Regions from separate parts of the Solibacillus sp. FSL H8-0538 genome, predicted to be linked through region 2. Evidence: riboswitches for the same ligand, from Rfam matches in the RefSeq annotation. Region 2 holds a riboswitch; each other region holds the start of a gene.
The links. Region 2 has a riboswitch for cobalamin ahead of MHH87_RS11215 (hypothetical protein). Riboswitches for the same ligand answer to the same signal wherever they lie in the genome.
Positions count from the first base shown of each region.

Region 1 (6,376 bases), 1.8 Mb from region 2:
TGTGGGTACGACAAGCGATGACTTATTAATCGGTGTTGAGCAAGGGAAGTATAATGTCGGTGTTAAAAATGCCTTTTGGACGGAAGAACGTACAGAAAAGTACATTTTCCCTCAAGAATTCCTAGGCTTAAGTAGCGCAGGGTTAGTACTGAAAAAAGAAAATGCAAATATTAAAAACTTAAGTGATTTTGCATCAGCGGGCTATACGTTAGCGCCAATCGCGGCAAACAACGCACAGTACACAGTAATCGCCGAATACAATGAAGCAAATCCAGGTAACGAGGTTAAATTACAAGCGGGTGAAGACTTCATAGTAGACGTTGTGCAATGGGTAAATGAAGGGCGCGTTGATGGCGGTGTTATTATTGAAGGTAGTTTCACAGGGCAAGTATTAACAGAAGGTGGCCCCTACTACAACTTAAAAGATGAAGTCGTTTATAACGAATTTGCGGTTATTAAAACATGGCCATTATTCAATAAAAAAGAACAACAATTTGCAGATGCTTATGATAAAGCAATTGCTGAAATTAAAGAAACTGATGCATTATCTAAGCTAAGTTTAGAATTTTACGGGAAAGACTTATTTGAAGTGCTAGAGTCAGTAAACCGTTAACAAAGCGAGCTGTTTGAGTCATTGCGCTCAAGCAGCTTTTTAAATACAGTGGAGAGTGGTGGGGTAGCGAGTGGAAAAATATTTTGATTTATCGTATATTTCGTCTGCATTGCCAACGTTAATTCCATATTTATGGGTGACATTATACATTGCAGCCTTTTCGGTCATCTTTGGTTCGTTCTTAGGCTTACTATTAGCTGCGGCGAAGCTTAGTAAAAGTAGAGTTCTTCAGTTTTTAGCGAATGGCTATACAACGATCATGCGTTGTACGCCATCCATCGTCTTATTATTTCTTGTGTATTACGGCATTCCAGCCTTTTCTGAAAATCTATTCGGTATAGACCTGCAAAGTGTATCGACAGGCGTTTTCGTTGTCATTACGTTTAGCTTACAGTTTGCGGCAATGATGTCTGAAGTCATTCGTTCATCCTATATGGCCATTGATAAAGGGCAGTTTGAAGCGGCAGTAAGTGTTGGATTAACTCCCTTTCAAGCGTATCGCCGAATTATTTTCCCGCAAGCCTTTGTCGTAGCCTTACCGAACTTTGGTAACGGACTTATTTCGGTGCTGCAAGAAGGAGCACTTGCATATACGATCGGATTTATTGATATCGTCGGCAAAGCAAACTTGATTATTGCAAATAATTATGGCACACATACTTTAGAAATTTATATTGCACTCGCTGTGATCTACTGGATTTTATCGATTACAATTGAGAAAATTTTCGCTTTACTGGAGAAAGCATTTAGTAAGGGGAAGCAGCCATTAAAAACAACTTAAGGAGGCGCACAACATGAATTTTATAAACTGGGATTTTTTAGTCAATACATTTTTTGTTGCATTAAGTGGTGTACCTGTTGCGCTCCTTGTAACAGTTGTGGCAATGGCTTTTGCTGTACCACTTGGATTTTTATTAGCACTGACACGAATTCATGAAATACCGGTACTGAATTTCTTTACAAAAATATATATTTCCTTTGTTCGTGGGACACCGGTTATTATTCAAATTTTCGTGCTGTATGCAAGTATACCGTTAATTTTAGATGGCATTTTCAAGAAATATAATATTGACTATGCGATTTATGATATTAATCCGCTTTGGTATGCGTTTATTATTTTCTCGTTCAATACAGCAGCGGTCTTAATCGAAGTATTCCGTTCTGCCTTACAAACGGTACATAAAGGCCAGCTAGAGGCGGCGCATTCTGTTGGTTTAACGACACCACAAGCGTACCGCCGCATCATTATCCCTCAAGCACTCGTAGCTGCGATGCCGAATTTATGTACAGCGACAATAAATTTAATCAAAGCGACGTCACTTGGATACGCGATTTCATTGCAGGAAATCACATTGAAAGCAAAAGTAGCGGCAAACTTTGGTTACAATTATTTAGAGGCATATATTGATATTTTTATTGTGTACTTAATTGTGTGTATGACGGTTGAATATTTATTTAAGTGGTACGAAAAACGTTTGAGTCGTTATAAATATGTAGGTGCATAAGGAGGAAGTCAAATGTTAGAAATTAAAAACATCCATAAATCATTTGGGAAAAACGAAATTTTAAAGGGTGTAGATTTAACGATTGATCAAGGAGATGTCGTCGTGATTTTAGGGCCGAGTGGTTCAGGCAAAACAACGCTTCTCCGCTGCATCAACTTTTTAGAACGCGCAGATGAAGGAACAGCAAATTTCGGTGAGATTCACGTCAATTTGAATGATGCGTCCAAGAAAGATGTGCTTGCGATTCGCAAAAAAACCGCTTTCGTATTCCAAAACTATAATTTATTTAATAATAAAACCGCACTTGATAATGTGGCAGAAGGGCTAATTATTGGACGCGGCATGAACAAAGAAGAGGCGTATAAAATTTCGCGTGAAGCATTAAATAAAGTAGGACTTTCGGAAAAATACGATTCGTATCCAAGTCAGCTTTCAGGTGGGCAGCAGCAACGTGTTGGGATTGCGCGCGCAGTTGCGTTGAATCCTGACATTATTTTATTTGATGAACCAACATCGGCGTTGGATCCGGAGCTTGTTGGGGAAGTGTTAGGTGTCATGAAGGATATTGCCAAAGAAGGAACGACAATGCTAGTCGTGACGCATGAAATGTCCTTTGCGCGTGATGTAGCAAATCGCATCATCTTTATGGATGGCGGGAACATAATAGAAGAAGGCTCACCACATGAAATTTTTGTGAAGCCGAAAGAAGATCGTACAAAACAATTCCTACGACGTGTTTTACCAGAAGAATTTGATTACCAAATTTAATTGTCAGAAAACTCTTGCGGATTATACGTACACTTTTTTCTGATTTCCGCTATAATAAATACTGTTACATAATTGGATAATCAAAGTAAAGGTTCTTGCCGCTGCGGTGGTAGGAAGTAAAAGGGAAGTCGGTGCAATTCCGATGCGGTCCCGCCACTGTAAATGCTAGTTTACTGTACAATGCCACTGTAAAGGGAAGGCGCAGTAAATGCTTGATGCATAAGCCAGGAGACCTGCCTTTACGTACACCAGTTGGACCTACGCGGATAGGAAGATGGCTTTTAACAGTGTTTTTTTGCGCGATTATTAGCTAGTCTCAGTCTCTCTGTCCATGGAGAGGCTTTTTTTTGTGGTTAAGTAAGTATGACTTTTTTTAACCATATAACAAAAGACACCATCTCGTCTTATTTTGGAGTGAGATGTGGTCATTCTATTGCGGCAAAAATTAGGAGGAATTACGATGAAGAAGTTTTGGCAATTAGGGTTAAGCGCAATATTAGCGGTATTGATGTTAGTTGGATGTAGCGGTGATACAGCAGAAGATTCCTTGCAAGTTGAAGAAACATCTGAAATAGAAGATGTAGCGCAAGCATTCCCAGTAACTGTAACTGATGCACAAGGGACCGACATAACGATTGAACAAGCACCAAAGAAAATTATTTCGTTAATCCCGTCGAATACAGAAATTTTATTTAGTTTAGGATTAGATGAACAAATTATTGGTGTGAATGACTATGATAATTTTCCAGAGGCAGTTACAGAGAAAGAGCGCGTTGGTGGTATAGAATTTAATTTAGAGCAAATTATTGCATTGCAACCAGACATCGTGTTCGCGCATGAATCAGGTTTATATGTAATGGGTGAAGGGATTGCACAGCTTGAAGCAGCAGGTGTAAAAGTATTTGTAGTGAAAGATGCTGTTGATTTTGATGAAACATATGAAACGATTGAGCAAATCGGTTTATTAACAGGTAAGTCACAGGAAGCGACAAAAATTATTGCGGATATTAAAACAAAGCTGACAAATATTGAAGAGAAGGTAGCTGGGCTAGAAGCTAAATCAGTGTTTGTTGTAGTAGGGACAGACCCGGATATTTATGCGGCGGGTACAGGTACGTTTATCGATGAAATGCTACAAATAATCGGTGTTAAAAATGCAGTGGAGACAGACGGTTGGCCGATGTATAGCTCAGAGCAATTTGTTGCAAGTAACCCAAATACAATTATTGTGACATATGAAAATGATATTGAATCAATTAACACAAATGAAGCCTATGCGATAATGGATGCGGTAAAAAACGGGAAGGTTATATTAGTTGATGGTGATACAACAAGCAGACAAGGTCCACGTTTAGCTGAAGGTGTCGAATCGATTGCGAAGGCAGTTTACCCAGAGGCTTTCGGTGAATAAAAAGTATTTCATCTCGTATAGTTGCTCCCTTGCTGTATTGCTGATGAGCATCTGGTTTGGAATTTCATTTGGGTCGGTTGATGTTCCGCTCTCAACGTTATGGGATAAGGAAACAGATCCGGTTGCCTACAGTATTTTATGGAAAATCCGTATGCCGCGAGTCGTACTATCCGTATTAGTCGGCGCATCACTTGCGATTGCAGGAGCAGCATTCCAAGGATTATTAAAAAACCCACTCGCTGATCCATATACATTAGGGATTTCATCAGGTGCATCAGTTGGAGCGGTCACAACAATCTTTTTTGGTATTTCAATACCGATTTTAGGCACCTTTACTTTACCAGTTTTCAGCATGATTGGAGCTGTTTTAACGATTGTTTGTGTGATGAGCTTTGCGCGTGTAGTGGATCGTACGATGAAAATGGAAACGCTAATTTTAACGGGGATCATTTTTAGTTCATTTTTAGGGTCGTGTATTTCGCTCATGGTCGCATTAACAGGTGAGCAACTGCGGGAAATTATAGGCTGGTTACTTGGAAGCGTGTCGATGCGCGGCTGGCCATATGTGAAAATGATTTTACCGTTCGTCATTATTGGGACGATTATTATTTGGTTTAATCGTCGTGAATTAAATGCGATGGTTTACGGTGAGGAACGTGCACAGTATTTAGGTGTTAACGTTAAACGGAGTAAATATATGATCTTAGCAGGTGGCTCGATGCTGACAGGAGCTTCCGTTGCTGTATCGGGAACAATCGGCTTCGTCGGCTTAGTTGTTCCTCATATGGTACGTATGATTTGTGGTGCGGATCATCGACATTTATTACTGCTGTCGTTACTCAATGGAGCGAGTTTACTCGTCATTTGTGATTTAGTATCACGTACAATTATTGCACCAACTGAGTTACCAATTGGTGTTATTACAGCATTTATCGGGGCTCCCGTATTTGCTTATATCTTTTTTAAACAGCGTACAAAGGGGGGCTAACATTGCTAAAGGTACAAAATATTTCAGGTGGCTATAGCTCAACCCCAATCATACACAATGTTTCGTTTGAAGTCGGAAAAGGGAAAGTGCTCGGTATATTAGGGCCAAATGGTAGTGGGAAATCAACGCTACTAAAAATTGTGAGTGGCATTATTACACCAACGACAGGCAATGTCTTCATTGATGGGCAAGAAATGCAAAGCTATTCAGTAAAGCAGCTTGCGAAGAAGATGGCAGTTTTACCACAGCTCCATGCGAATACATTTTCAAACTCTGTACGTGACGCGGTATCTCTTGGGCGTTATCCTCATCAAACAGGCTTTTTCTCAACGTGGTCCGAACAGGATGAGCAGGCTGTACAAACGGCAATGGAACAAACGGGTGTAACAAAATATGAACATACGTTTTTAGAGTTTTTGTCGGGAGGCGAGCAGCAGCGCGTGTTTATTGCACAGGCGCTAGCGCAAAATTCCTCTATATTATTATTAGATGAGCCAACGAATCATTTAGATATTGCCCATCAAAAGCAAATTCTCGATATGATTCGTAAAGAAGTAGTAGAATGTGGCTTAACGGTCGTGTCTATATTTCACGACATAAATTTAGCTTCTCTGTACTGTGATGAGCTTTTGTTAATGGAAAATGGGCAAGTGAAGGCGTTCGGCATGCCACATGAAGTGATTTTGCAGGAACAAATTGCCTCCGTATATGATGCACGTGTTGCTACATATCCACATCCGGAAATGCCAAAGCCTCAAATTACAATACTCCCAGCGAGTGAGCAGCAGCGAAAATTCGCTCATATTACAAAAGAAGACTTTATTATAACCAAAGATTATATTCAATTACTTGCCGACGCACCTTTAAAGGTTGTATCGTCAGCTGTACATAATGCAGGCATGGGCTGGTATGAAAATATTATAAATCGTTCCATTTCACCATACTATAATATTGAGCATGTTAAAGAGGAGACATTAGACTTTTTAAAGGCACGCAATTTTGCACCGACGAATACAGTTGTAATGATGACAGCTGTTTCAACAGAGACTGTTGCTCTTGGAACATTTAAAGGGCATAGCTGTGAGATTGTT
Region 1 covers NZ_JBBOPI010000001.1:549,796-556,171, forward strand. The annotation lists gene MHH87_RS02585 (transporter substrate-binding domain-containing protein) at 1-613, shown strand, start outside; gene MHH87_RS02590 (amino acid ABC transporter permease) at 684-1,394, shown strand; gene MHH87_RS02595 (amino acid ABC transporter permease) at 1,408-2,118, shown strand; gene MHH87_RS02600 (amino acid ABC transporter ATP-binding protein) at 2,131-2,886, shown strand; cobalamin riboswitch at 2,959-3,141, shown strand; gene MHH87_RS02605 (ABC transporter substrate-binding protein) at 3,347-4,297, shown strand; gene MHH87_RS02610 (FecCD family ABC transporter permease) at 4,290-5,285, shown strand; gene MHH87_RS02615 (adenosylcobinamide amidohydrolase) at 5,288-6,376, shown strand, end outside.
Region 1: linked by a shared signal. The riboswitch ahead of MHH87_RS02605 (ABC transporter substrate-binding protein) and the one ahead of MHH87_RS11215 (hypothetical protein) in region 2 are both predicted to bind cobalamin.

Region 2 (6,376 bases):
ATACATCCATGTTACACTTCTCGCATTCATAGCAACCTGCTTCTGAACGGGAATCGCCGTAAAAAATTGGATTGCTAAAACAAATCCAGTTAAACTATTTTTCAATCTTATTTCACCTTACTTCCATTGTTGTACGAGTTGAAACTGTACTTCATACGCCTCATCACTATTATAAACAATCCACTGGTGCAATTGCCCTAAAGTTTGGCGATATAAATTGACTTCCTCGTACCCTGAAGGCGGTTCGTCTAACACCTCATTTGAAACGATAACGACATTTACTCCATTTGTCTTCCAAGTAGTAAGTTGCTCCTTAAAGCCGTTTATATACGCTGCGATAGCGCGATGACGGTCAGATGCTTGCTCTGTATAGTAAAGTATGTTGGATAACCAAGTCGTTACGCATTCGAAAAGCACGATTTCTTTACGTGCGTATGTCTCTACAACTTTTGGAAACTCCGTCTGCATTTCGATTGTTTGCCACTTGAGCGGTCCTTGATTACGATCTTGTTGATGGCGTTCAATCCGTTTTTGCATTTCCTGATCAAATGCTACACCGGTAGCAATATAAATACACTCTTTTCGGTACCCTAACTGTTCAACGAGGCGTTCGGCAAAGGCACTTTTTCCGCTTCGTACCCCTCCAGTAATAAAGGTTAGCTTTCCCATTTCACGTCACCACCTTTAATGACTAAAAGAGCAAACTCATGGCCCGAGCTTGCTCTTTTCGTGTTATTTAAATAAATCTGGATATACCGTTTGTGCAACAAGTTCTACTGCTTCACCAATACGTGTTGCAGGACGGGATAACACATCACCATCTACTAAGTAAACTTCTTTATTAGTTACTGCTTGAATTGTATCCCAACCTGCACGTGATAAAATTTCACCTACAGCGTCGTCTAAATACGTAGCGGGTGTTAGAATTGTTTCTGGGCTACGTGTTATTACGTCTTCTTCCGTAACACTTAACCAACCTGTTTGATCAACAAATACGTTGTCTACACCAGCCGCTGTTAAAATCTCGTGCTGGAATGTTTCGCTACCTGCTGTCCAAATGTCTGGAGCTGGAGATACTTCATAATATACTTTTTTCTTTGTTTCTAATGTATTTGTTTTTTCCTGAACAGCTGCAATTTGTGCTTGAACATCTGCAATGACTTTTTCGCCTGTTTCTTCAACGCCCATTACTTCAGATAATTGCACAACATCTGAATAAACATCCTCAAATGAAGCTGCAGATTGAATCATAAATACTTTTAAGCCCGCATCTTCAAGCTGGGTAATTTGAGCCTCATCAGCATTCGAATAAGCGATTACTACGTCTGGATTTAATTCTACAACACGTTCAGCATCAATTGTTACAGATGTAGACACACGCTCGATTTCTAATGCTTCAGCTGGGTAAGTATCGTATTCTGTAGCACCAATGATTTTATCCCCTACACCTAGTGAGAATAAAATTTCTGTACTACTAGGTTGTAGCGAGACAATTGTTTCTGGTACTTCGTCAAATGTTACTTCCACACCACGATCATCTACTACTTTATAAGGACCTGCTTCTTCAACCACATCTTCCGTTTTTCCTTCTTTAGGAGATAGTTCTAACGTTTCTTTATCGTCTGAGCATGCTACTAAAAGTAGTGTTGCTGCAAGTGGCGCTAACCATTTCAGTTTAAATTTCATTATTGTTCCTCTTTTCGTTTTTTCGTTGGGTACGATTTACTTTCAAATGGAATTTCTGCGTGATCATGCTGCTTGTTCATGTACACTGCCATAACAAAAAATACATTTGCTAGTAAGCCTAAGTAATCAAATAAAATTTCAGGTACTTCACGTTCCAAGCTTACTTTATGTAAGGCGCGGTAAGATTTCTTCGCTTCGCTTCGACAAATATGAAGACGAGCCGCGCTTTCAACTCCTTGTGGTAATAAGAACTGCTGAATCGTGCCTTCCACATGGCTAACATAAAAATCATAACGTGCGCTTAACCAGCTTAAGTCCTCCTCTGTTACAGCTAGCTTACCGCGTACGGACCCATTAACATCATAGGCCATTGGATGAATGATACGTAAATCGTCCAGTACAACTTGAGCTGTTTCATCATCAAGAAGCGTTGGTAATACGGCCCCAATACGTGTTGTTAGTGAATCTGTGCGAATTTCAAAATCTACTAAGCTAATTTTTTCACGCATAAACGGATAGCAAGAGTATCGGATGTCTTTCTTCATAAATAGCGCTCCTCCTAATGAATTCCATGAATAATAAAAGCCTTCGGAAAATTACAAAGATACTTCTCATCCAAAAGTAAAGCGGGATGATTCTTTTATTAGGTGGCCATGAAAATGGGGCTTTCTTAACCACAAAAAAAGCCACCCAAGAATGGATGGCATACTAAATAGATTGTCAAAAAAACTCTACTAAATCGCCGTACATTCTCTTTAATTCCGAAGAGCGTTGTTACGTTCAGAAAAAGATTGGTCTCCTGGCTTGCGCTTCACTTTACTTATGAACGCCTTCCCATCCATTTGATAGTGGCAATATGTTCATGTTCATCAGCGCTTACAGTTACGGACATAGCTTCGGATTTTCACCGAATTCCCATTTATGCATAATGCATCTTTCCCCTGCAAACTTATTCACTTGAATAACAATGTATCATAGTATTTTGTGAATTTATAGATAAATCCTAAAAAATTTAAAATTCAGCTTTATTTTATACTATTTATTACATGAAAGCTATAATACCATATTCATAATTAGATACAATTCGGGCACTTACCATAAATTTCGAATTTATGTGCCTCAACTTCGTAGCCAGGTAATTTCTCGCCTAGCATTTCCATGGGACAAATGGATAATTCTTTGACATTCCCACAATCACTGCAAATAAAGTGATGATGATGGTGATCTGATTCACAATGCATGCGGAAATTACGCTCACCATTTAATTCTGTTTCTTCTAAAATCCCCAAATCAACAAATGTGGAAAGGTTACGGTAAATTGTGTCAAAGCTCATACCAGGAAAGTCTTTTTTCAATACTGTTAGTAAGTCACGTGCAGTCAAATATTTTTCAGTATTCGAAAACATGTCTAAAATGAGCTCTCGTTTATCTGTTTTTTTATAGCCGTTATCCTTTAATATTTCCCACGCGCGCGTTGAATTCACAGTACTTGTTCCCCTTCCTTTTTCGCTGATAATTTAAGCAACACTTGTTTCGCTACAATAACAATTAATAATATGAGAATTGACGTGACAACGATTGTTCCGCCTGGTGCTAAATTTAAATAAAACGCACTAACTAAGCCAACCAATACTGATAGCTCTCCGAATAAAATGGCATAAATAATCGCTTCTTTAAAACCATTCGCAATGCGCATTGCAGCCGCTACTGGTAATGTCATTAAACTAGACACAAGTAAAATTCCTACAATCCGCATACTTGCTGCAATCACAAGTGCAACAACAACCATAAATAATAAATGGATCCATTTTGCTGGAAGTCCGCTCGCCTTCGCATATTCTTCATCAAATGATAGCACAAATAATTCCTTAAAGAAGAAGAATAAAAATATGATTACGACAACAGCAATGGCAACAACGACCCATAAATCTTGGCGTGACACAGCTGACACCGAACCAAATAGATAACTCATTAGATCTGTACTAAAACCACTCGCAAGCGAAATAAAAATCGCACTAAGGCCAATTCCGCCCGACATAATAATTGGAATCGCAAGCTCCTCATAATGCTTATAAAGACGGCGCAAGCGTTCAATTAAAATGGAGCCACTCACAGATGCAATAATTCCTAAATATATCGGATTTAGTAGCGCAAGTGCTGTTACGGACTGACTTAAATACAGACTCCCGGCAATTCCAGCAAGTGTCACATGTGATAGTGCATCCGCAATAAGCGACAGTCTTCGTACAACGATAAATACACCTAACAGCGGTGCGATCACTCCAATAATAAGCCCTGAGAAAAAGGCGTTTTGTAAAAATTCATAGTTTAGTATTGCTTCAATCATGTTTGCCTTCTCCTCTTTAGTGAATCTTTCTTACGGCGTGACCATACCAAGCATCTAACTCATTTTGCGAAATCGAGTCAAAGTCATTTTTATAGCCGTGGAAATGAATCGTTTGATTTAAACAAGCAACATGGCTAATGCGATTTGATACCGTGTCTACATCATGTGTTACTATAATCATCGTCATATTATGTTCCGCATTTAAATGCGCTAGCATATCATAAAACGCCTGCACATTTTCATGGTCAATCCCAACAGTCGGCTCATCTAATATGAGCAGCTTTGGTTCTGCCACAAGCGCACGTGCAATAAACACACGCTGTTGCTGACCACCTGATAGCTGACCAATATTGCGCTTCGCAAATTGCGCCATGCCCACAGATTGCAAGGCTATATGCACTCGTTCATTGGCGTCTTTTGGCATAAGTTTAAATAGCCCGACTTTTTTCGTGAGGCCGCTTTTCACAACTTCCTCCACAGTTGCTGGGAAGCCGGAGTTAAAAGCATTCGATTTTTGCGACACATAGCCAATCAATTCACGGTTTTTAAACATATTCGCATTTTCTTCAAAAAGGTGAATTTCACCTGACATCGGCTTTAATAACCCTAAAATTAATTTTAGTAATGTGGATTTGCCCGAACCATTCGGGCCAAGTAAAGCAAGAAAGTCTCCCTCTTCCACACGGAATGAGATATTTTTCAACACTTGCGTATAGTCATATTGAAACGACACATTTTTCAGTTCAATTAAAGTTTTTTTCATTCGTTTCTCTTCTTTCCAATTCAAAATCATTACGATTTACAATTTGTTAGTATAGTTTACTTTAAATGCTTTGTAAAGGAAATCAACTTGAAAGGATGCGAATTTGAATAAATTAGAATGGTTAGAAAATTTACAGACGATGTCAGATGAGGAATTACAAAAATTTGCCCAGGGAGAAGGACTTAGTTTTTCGCTAAAGGAAATCAAGAAACTGCGAAAATTATTTCAGAATGCCTCCGTTACTTGGCTATTTACTGGCATACCAGAAGACGTATTTGTTCGTGCAAACGGAATTATCGGTGAAGACCGCCTTAAACGATTACAACGACTACTTCTATAATAGATTATATCACTTAAAAAAAGAAAAGCGCCGGAGCAATATGCCGGCGCTTCTACTATAAAACAGTAAACTCTAGGCATGAATTTGCTGTTTTCTCATTAATAATTCGTAATAATCGATTCGACGACGCGGTCCATTGACTTAATAATTGTTGGATTTTTATTATCTGCCATTATCGAGAATGCAAAGGTGCGACCGCTTTTCGCTGTTACATAACCTGCTAATGTATAAACATTCGTAATCGAGCCCGTTTTTGCCACAACTCGCCCCCGTAATGCCGTCGCTGTAAAACGATTGCGTAAGCTGCCTCCAACTAAACGATCCTTTATTCCACCAACTGGAAGCCCTTTAGAAAATACCGGATAAATTTCTTCGTTTCGCATATTTACTAATAATAATGTTTGATTATTCGCTGATACCCGATTTTGGTGAGACATTCCAGAACCATCCTCTATCGACCACTTGTTCATTGCTAGGCCGATTGATGTACCATAATCACTCACTACCTTTAATCCTGTCGCTGTATCGCCAACACCATATACTTCGCGCCCCATTGCCTTCACTAAAATATCTGCAATGCTGTTATTGCTTAATTTAATAAATGTTGGATAAAGCGCTTTTAATGTTAACGAGTTTTTCGTATAAATTTTATTTGCTTGTTTCGGTACTTCTTTCTGACTCACAGTAGAATTGGAACGGAATTTCAATCCAGCTCCTTCTAAAATAAACTTGGCTGAATGTAATGTATTGATCGTCGGGTTTTGGAAGGTTACCCATTCCTTTGTTGAACTTCCTAAAGGTAAATTACCTGAAATGACGATTTCATTTGAGTTGTACTTACGTTTAATTGAGATCGTGTTTTTTAATCCTTTAGCTACGGTTTTCGCTTGATTAATGACTTTCATCCCGCTTAAATTTGGAATTGCTTCGTAGCTTACTGTTTTCCCTACTTTTGTTGACATGGCCGTAATAATAAGTGTACTTGCGTCATAATCACTATTCGGTGACATCGTTAAAGCCGAAGTCCGTGCCGCAAAGTAATACGTTTCTTCTTTTGCTACAATACCCGGTGTTAATGTCGAACCCGAGAATGCACTATCATCCCCGTATATATGGCCGTTAATTGTGCGAATCCCTTCATGTTTTAACACTTTAGAAAACTGTAGAAAATCATCCTTTTGAAGCGTCGGGTCTCCACTCCCTTTTATGTATATATCACCATTTAAAACCGTATCCTCAA
Region 2 covers NZ_JBBOPI010000001.1:2,351,572-2,357,947, forward strand. The annotation lists gene cobS (adenosylcobinamide-GDP ribazoletransferase) at 1-105, opposite strand, end outside; gene MHH87_RS11205 (bifunctional adenosylcobinamide kinase/adenosylcobinamide-phosphate guanylyltransferase) at 118-669, opposite strand; gene MHH87_RS11210 (ABC transporter substrate-binding protein) at 733-1,686, opposite strand; gene MHH87_RS11215 (hypothetical protein) at 1,686-2,231, opposite strand; cobalamin riboswitch at 2,459-2,639, opposite strand; gene MHH87_RS11220 (Fur family transcriptional regulator) at 2,760-3,170, opposite strand; gene MHH87_RS11225 (metal ABC transporter permease) at 3,167-4,033, opposite strand; gene MHH87_RS11230 (metal ABC transporter ATP-binding protein) at 4,050-4,796, opposite strand; gene MHH87_RS11235 (hypothetical protein) at 4,900-5,136, shown strand; gene dacB (D-alanyl-D-alanine carboxypeptidase/D-alanyl-D-alanine endopeptidase) at 5,235-6,376, opposite strand, start outside.

Region 3 (6,376 bases), 2.2 Mb from region 2:
GGAACAAGGGTCGCTCAGTGATGTACGTGAACGTTTTGATGAGCCGCGCTACAAGGTGCAATTTAGTTCCAGCGAAGAAGCGTTACAATTTGCAAGTCAGTCGGAACTGTCGGCAATTGCTGAGGGTGCTGCTGTCTATGTAGAAATTCGTGACGATAATCCAACGATGCAACAGCTACTCGCGCGTTTGGCAGCCTCTCCGTTTATGGTTATACAGGTGGAACGCGTAACAGCAAGCTTGGAAGAAATCTTTTTGAAGGTGGCGGGTCAGCATGAATCAGTTTAATGTGTTTTTACGAAAAGAATGGCGTGAAAGCTGGCGTAGCTTTAAATTCATTTGGATTCCGCTCGTGTTCATTATGCTTGGTGTGAGTGATCCAATCCTAAACTATTTTATGGATGATATTATGCAGTCGGTCGGCAATATGCCAGAAGGGTTTTCCATGACAATGCCGGAATTTCAACCTGTAGATCTATTACTTGCGTCTACAGGCCAGTTTCAGTCTATTGGGTTAATTATTTTAATTGCAGTGTTTGCTGGTTCTGTTAGCCGCGAACGCCAAAATGGCACGGCAACACTGTTGTATGTACGCCCTATTTCATTTCGTGCACTGTTTTTAAGTAAATGGACTGTCGCAAGTTTAGTTGCCATTAGTAGTGCGATGGCCGGATATACCGGAAGCATGTACTATACAGCAATATTATATGGCACCGTAAACTGGTCGAAGTTTGCAGCAATGCTTGGGACGTATTTTGTTTGGTTAGTATTCGTTATGGCCGTAACACTTGCTATGAGTGCGGTATTTAAAACAATTATTGCCGCCACACTCTCAATTGTTATCGTTCCAATAGGCCTCATCATGGATTCGTTAATTGGTAGCTTTTGGACGGTGACACCTTGGAAATTACCAGGTTACGGCGTGTTGCTACTGACGGATTCCGTTTCCATGACGGATTATTGGTGGTGCTTTGGTCTGACGCTAGCACTAACAATATTATTTATTGTACTAGGTATGTATTTCAGTAAACGCAATGCTAGTACGGTAAAAGTATAATCGATGCCTGGATTAAGTTAGTTTAATTGTCTTTAGAATTTATTACTGTTAAACAATAAATTAAAGCCCTCCGTTATAAGAAGGGGTTATCTTCCAATACAAAGTGGATAATTTATAAGATGTTCAATTTTTGAAATTGCGTAATCAATTCGTTTTTCGTTTTAGGGTATTCATGTTGCGACAATGAATATCCTTTTTTTAGTAGAAGATTCGCTATTTCAAATAGCAAAGGCTTGTCTAGATGTGCGCTGGCAAGTAGGTCGTCGTTGTTGAATAATCCTTGCGCATCACCAAAATAAGCAATTTGACCTTCATCAAACACGATAAATAAATCCGCCCATTCATATGCGAGCTGAATATCATGCGTCGAGAGCAGGAACGTGCGCTCATTATTTTCGAGCTGGCGTAAATAGCCAAGCATTTGGGTTGTAAAATAGTTATCCAACCCCCCAGTAGGCTCATCTAATAATAAAAGATTTGGCTCCATCGCGTACACTCCGGCAATAGATACCCGTTTTTTTTGCCCACCACTTAAAAAATGAATCGGACGATACTGCAATGGTTCAAGCTGTGTTAACGCAATCGCTTTTGCCGTTGTTTCTTCTACTTTTTCGTAAGACCAGCCTAAATTACTCGGTCCAATGGCGATGTCCTGCTTTACAGTGCCTGCAAAAAGTTGATTGTCGGCATTTTGGAAGACAATGCCAATTTGCTGCCTTAATGCTTTTAATGCTTTTTTTGAATATTGTACTTTTTCGTTTTGAAAAAGCAGTTGGCCAGAAGTTGGTTTGATCAGTCCCATCAACAGTTGAAAAAAGGTCGATTTGCCAGAGCCATTTTTACCAACGACCGCAATTTTCGCATTTTGTGGAATGGTAATCGTAATATTTTGAATGGCTTTTGTGCCGTCTGGATACGCATAGCTCACATTTTGCAAGCAGAAATAAGGTTGGTTCATGTCGTTTTCTCCTATAAAGTGGCGATGTACAAAAGAACGAATACATAACAAAGCATGTAGAGCCAATTGTATAGATTCAATATTTTTTGCTCATCGAAATAAATCGGGACTTCATATTGATTGCCGCAACGTGCCTCGATTGCTATCGATAAAGCATGGCTGCGGTAAAGGACATCTTGAAATAGAGACGTCACTAAAATCGCCAATGATTGAAACGATTTTTTCAACGAATGGTACCCGAGGCGCGCATTTTGAGCAATATAAATTTGGTGCGCACTGTTTAAAAAAATAAAAATAAACTGATAAGTAAGTTCAATGAGTTCAATCAGTAAAATGGGAACACGGCATTTTCTAAGGACGGTGCAAATCTCATTAATAGATGTTGTTAATATTAGGAAATACAAACAGCTAATAGAACCAATCGCCGTAATGATTAAGTGTACGGCAGTGTCTAAACTAGAGTGAGAAATAAAAATATTAAAATAAAAAATGTCGGTATACCAGATGATGGTTGTCAGTTGCCCAATATCCGTTGTGAAGGAAAATAAAACACTAACGGCGCTCGTTGTAATAAAAAAAATGGGCGTTACTAATAATTTGCAATAATACTGTACCGGAATTTTTGCTGCGAAAATGATCATACCACTCATGGAAAAAAATATAAACGTTGTCACGAGTGGCTGCTTAACTAGTAATAGAACGAGTAGTGAACTAAGTGCAAATATCATTTTTTCTAAAGGGTGTACATTTCTGAGTTGATTAATATAAGCATATTTGTCGATTAACAGCATACAAATTTACTCATTTCTTTGCTTTTGGTAACGCCCTCGCATGAGACCGATAAAGTAGCCGATAAATCCAGCCCCAATGGCAGCTTGCAATACAAATAATAAGCTTTCAATTTCACCACTTGGCGGTTCCCAAAATGATTCAAACCAAGGTTCATAGGAAGTATTAATTTCAGTAATTGCTACCTCTGCCTCCCCGTCAGCTCCCCCAAACTCTGCATCCTTTTGAATAAACAAAGGAATAATGGCTAACAACACAACAATCGCTAATAACAATAAATTTTTCTTTAGCATATTTAAGCCTCCTTTATTTTAAAAATTTTTAACATCGTTAATTCACGTACATTGTATTTTTGTAAGAAATTCATAATCATAACCGTTAATAAACCTTCGCTCACAGCTAAAGGAATTTGTGTTAATGCGAAAATACCACTAAATTTCGTAAATGATTGCCAAAAACCGCCTACTTCTGATGGGAATGCTAGTGCTAGCTGGAATGAAGTTACAACATATGTACCAAGATCACCTAACATTGCAGCTAAAAATATGGCGATAGAGAATGAAAAGCCTAATTTACTTGCTAATTTATAGACACCATATACAATCATTGGACCCGCAATGGCCATTGAGAAAACATTGGCACCTAAAGTAGTTAAACCACCATGCGCTAATAGTAATGATTGGAATAGTAATACGATTGATCCGATGACGCTCATCGCAAGTGGGCCGAATAGCATCGTTCCTAAGCCAACCCCAGTTGGATGTGAACAGCTCCCTGTAACAGAAGGGATTTTTAATGCAGACAAGACGAATGCAAATGCGCCGGATAATCCAAGCAACATTTTTGTTTCAGGATGTTCTGTGATTGTTTTTCGAATAGAACGTAGACCTAAAATAAAGAAAGGTAGCGAAATTAATGACCAAAAAATGGCCCATTGTAACGGCAAGAATCCTTCCATAATGTGCATTGCGTATGCTTGTTTAGGAATAAATAGTAGTGCAATTGAAAAATAACTCAGTTTCCAAAATTGGTTTTTCATGTGCTTCCTCCTTTTTTGACGACAAAAAGTGCGCAAAAAAGCACTTTCGCTGTGGAGGGAAAGTGCATGAGAAAAAAGCTTAAAATAGCCTTTTTTCCACACCTATCCTCGTAGGTTGAAATGTTCGTAAGTCTGTTGGCAGGTCTCCTGGCTCATCATCAACACGCCTCACACCTTCCCGTTTTAAAAACAGTGGTATTTTGTGAGTTGCTCCGATTAACAGTGGCGGGACCGCGACGGATTTGCACCGTACTTCCCTTTTAAGCTAAGTTACATTAGCACCAAAAAACGATTCAATTGTCATCTTCGGCAATTAGTGTACCACCATAAAAAAAATTTGGCTATTATATTTTTTAGAACATTGAGATTTCTATGTATTTGTAATTTTAGCACGTAAAACAAAGAATTAAATTGTACTGCATACGGAAATAAAATCTTTTTATTAATGAATAGTTGTGGTATTTTAAAATAAGCATTAAATTCAGAAAACAATAAAAATATAATATAGCGAAATTATTAAGTGCTCGAAAAATTCGAGGTAAAAGGGAAACTAGTAGAATTCTAGTACAGCCCCCGCTACTGTAATAGCTGATGAAATCATGAGACCACCATGTATTTGGGAAGGTGTGAGAGTAAGGTGAAGCTTAAGTCAGGAAACCTGCTTAGTAATGTTGTGAAAATTTTTCGGAGGGAGAAATTTAGGCAAAGTAGTATACGATCATGTACTACTGTTTTTGTAGTGCTTTTTTTAATAAATGAGCTGCAAGCCTTTACTCTCTTTTTGAGAGTAAAGGCTTTTTTATTGCGTATTTTTAGGGGGAACAACAGTGCAAAAGGGGAAAATTTTCGTAGTCGGTTTTGGACCTGGAGACTATGAGCATATTACGAAACGAGCAGTAGATGCGTTAAAGCAAAGTGATTTTATTATTGGTTATAAAACGTACGTGGAATTAATAGAGCATCTTGTTACCGCTAAATCGATTGTTAGTACAGGGATGACAGAGGAAGTATCGCGTGCACAAGAAGCAGTAAGGCAGGCGGAGGCAGGAAATATTGTGTCGGTTATTTCAAGTGGCGATGCCGGCGTTTATGGAATGGCAGGGCTTGTGTATGAAGTACTTATTGAGCTTGGTTGGACGGAGAAGGATGGCATCGCGGTAGAAGTAGTACCAGGAATTTCAGCGATTAACTCTTGTGCAAGCTTACTCGGCGCACCAGTTATGCATGACTCTTGTACGATCAGCTTAAGCGACCATTTAACACCGTGGAAAATTATTGAGAAACGTATTGAAGCGGCGGCAATGGCGGATTTTGTGATTGCTTTTTATAATCCGAAAAGCGGTCGACGTACACGCCAAATTGTTGAAGCACAGCGAATTTTATTGGAATATCGTTCGCCTGCAACACCAGTCGGGCTAGTGAAAAGTGCCTACCGAGAGCGTCAAGAAATTGTAATGACGACGCTTGCAGAAATGTTAAATCATGATATTGGGATGTTAACGACAGTTGTTGTTGGGAATTCATCCACATTTTTCTACGATAATAAGATGATTACACCACGTGGCTATCAACGTAAATATACACTTGGTGAAGAAAAGCAACCCCTTCGTCCACATCAACGCTTGAAAAAAGAAGCGGAACCATGGGCAATGGATCAGGAAACGGGGGAAGCCGCGAGTGGATATGAGCAAATTTCCGTGCAAAAAATAAAAAAGCCAAAGAAATCATCGCTTGAGATGGCATCACTAGCACTTTCACTTGTGACAAAAAAGCCCATAACGTCGTCTAAAACGTATATTCAACAAAGCATTGAATCCATTTTTGAAGTGGCAGTTAGTCCAGGGGTAGCTAATAAATTTTTCACATCTGAGCAAATGCGTACACTCGCAGACATTGTAGGCGAGAACGGGACGATGGAATATACGCCTGAGCATCAAATTCATTTGAAAATTCCAACGGATGATCCACAAGCGATTGTGGATGCGCTTCGCCAGGTTGAATTTTTAGTCGCTCCAATTGGCGATGTAGTGAATATAAAGGCATGTGATTTTTGTTATGGGGAAAAGGCCGAGTCGATTCCTTATGCGGAGCAACTACAGGAGCAACTTGGTGGACTGAATTTACCTAAGCAATTACATATTGGCTTCAACGGTTGTGGTATGGCTTGTTACCGTGCAGTTTTTGATGATATTGGAATTGTCTATCGAAAAAGTAAATTTGATATTTTTCTTGGCGCGAAGCCCGTTGGACGGACAGCGCATGCAGCACAGCCGGTTGTAGAAGGATTAGAGCCGGAGCAGCTTGTATCCCTAATAACAGAAATTATTAATGAATATAAAGCAAACGCACATCCAAATGAAAGATTGTTCAAATACTTCAAGCGTGTGAAAAAGATTTTGAACTTCGACTATCAAGATATGATGACAAAAATTAAAGTCGAGCCGGCCCCGTGTGGTGATTAGGAGGAGCTTTCATGATTTTATTTTTAGCGGGCACGAGTGATGCGCGTGCATTAGCGGTTCAATTACAAAGTAA
Region 3 covers NZ_JBBOPI010000001.1:140,172-146,547, forward strand. The annotation lists gene MHH87_RS00665 (ABC transporter ATP-binding protein) at 1-286, shown strand, start outside; gene MHH87_RS00670 (ABC transporter permease) at 273-1,055, shown strand; gene MHH87_RS00675 (energy-coupling factor ABC transporter ATP-binding protein) at 1,168-2,013, opposite strand; gene cbiQ (cobalt ECF transporter T component CbiQ) at 2,025-2,804, opposite strand; gene MHH87_RS00685 (energy-coupling factor ABC transporter substrate-binding protein) at 2,811-3,095, opposite strand; gene MHH87_RS00690 (energy-coupling factor ABC transporter permease) at 3,098-3,841, opposite strand; cobalamin riboswitch at 3,962-4,142, opposite strand; cobalamin riboswitch at 4,343-4,521, shown strand; gene cobJ (precorrin-3B C(17)-methyltransferase) at 4,669-6,303, shown strand; gene cobK (precorrin-6A reductase) at 6,315-6,376, shown strand, end outside.
Region 3: linked by a shared signal. The riboswitch ahead of MHH87_RS00690 (energy-coupling factor ABC transporter permease) and the one ahead of MHH87_RS11215 (hypothetical protein) in region 2 are both predicted to bind cobalamin.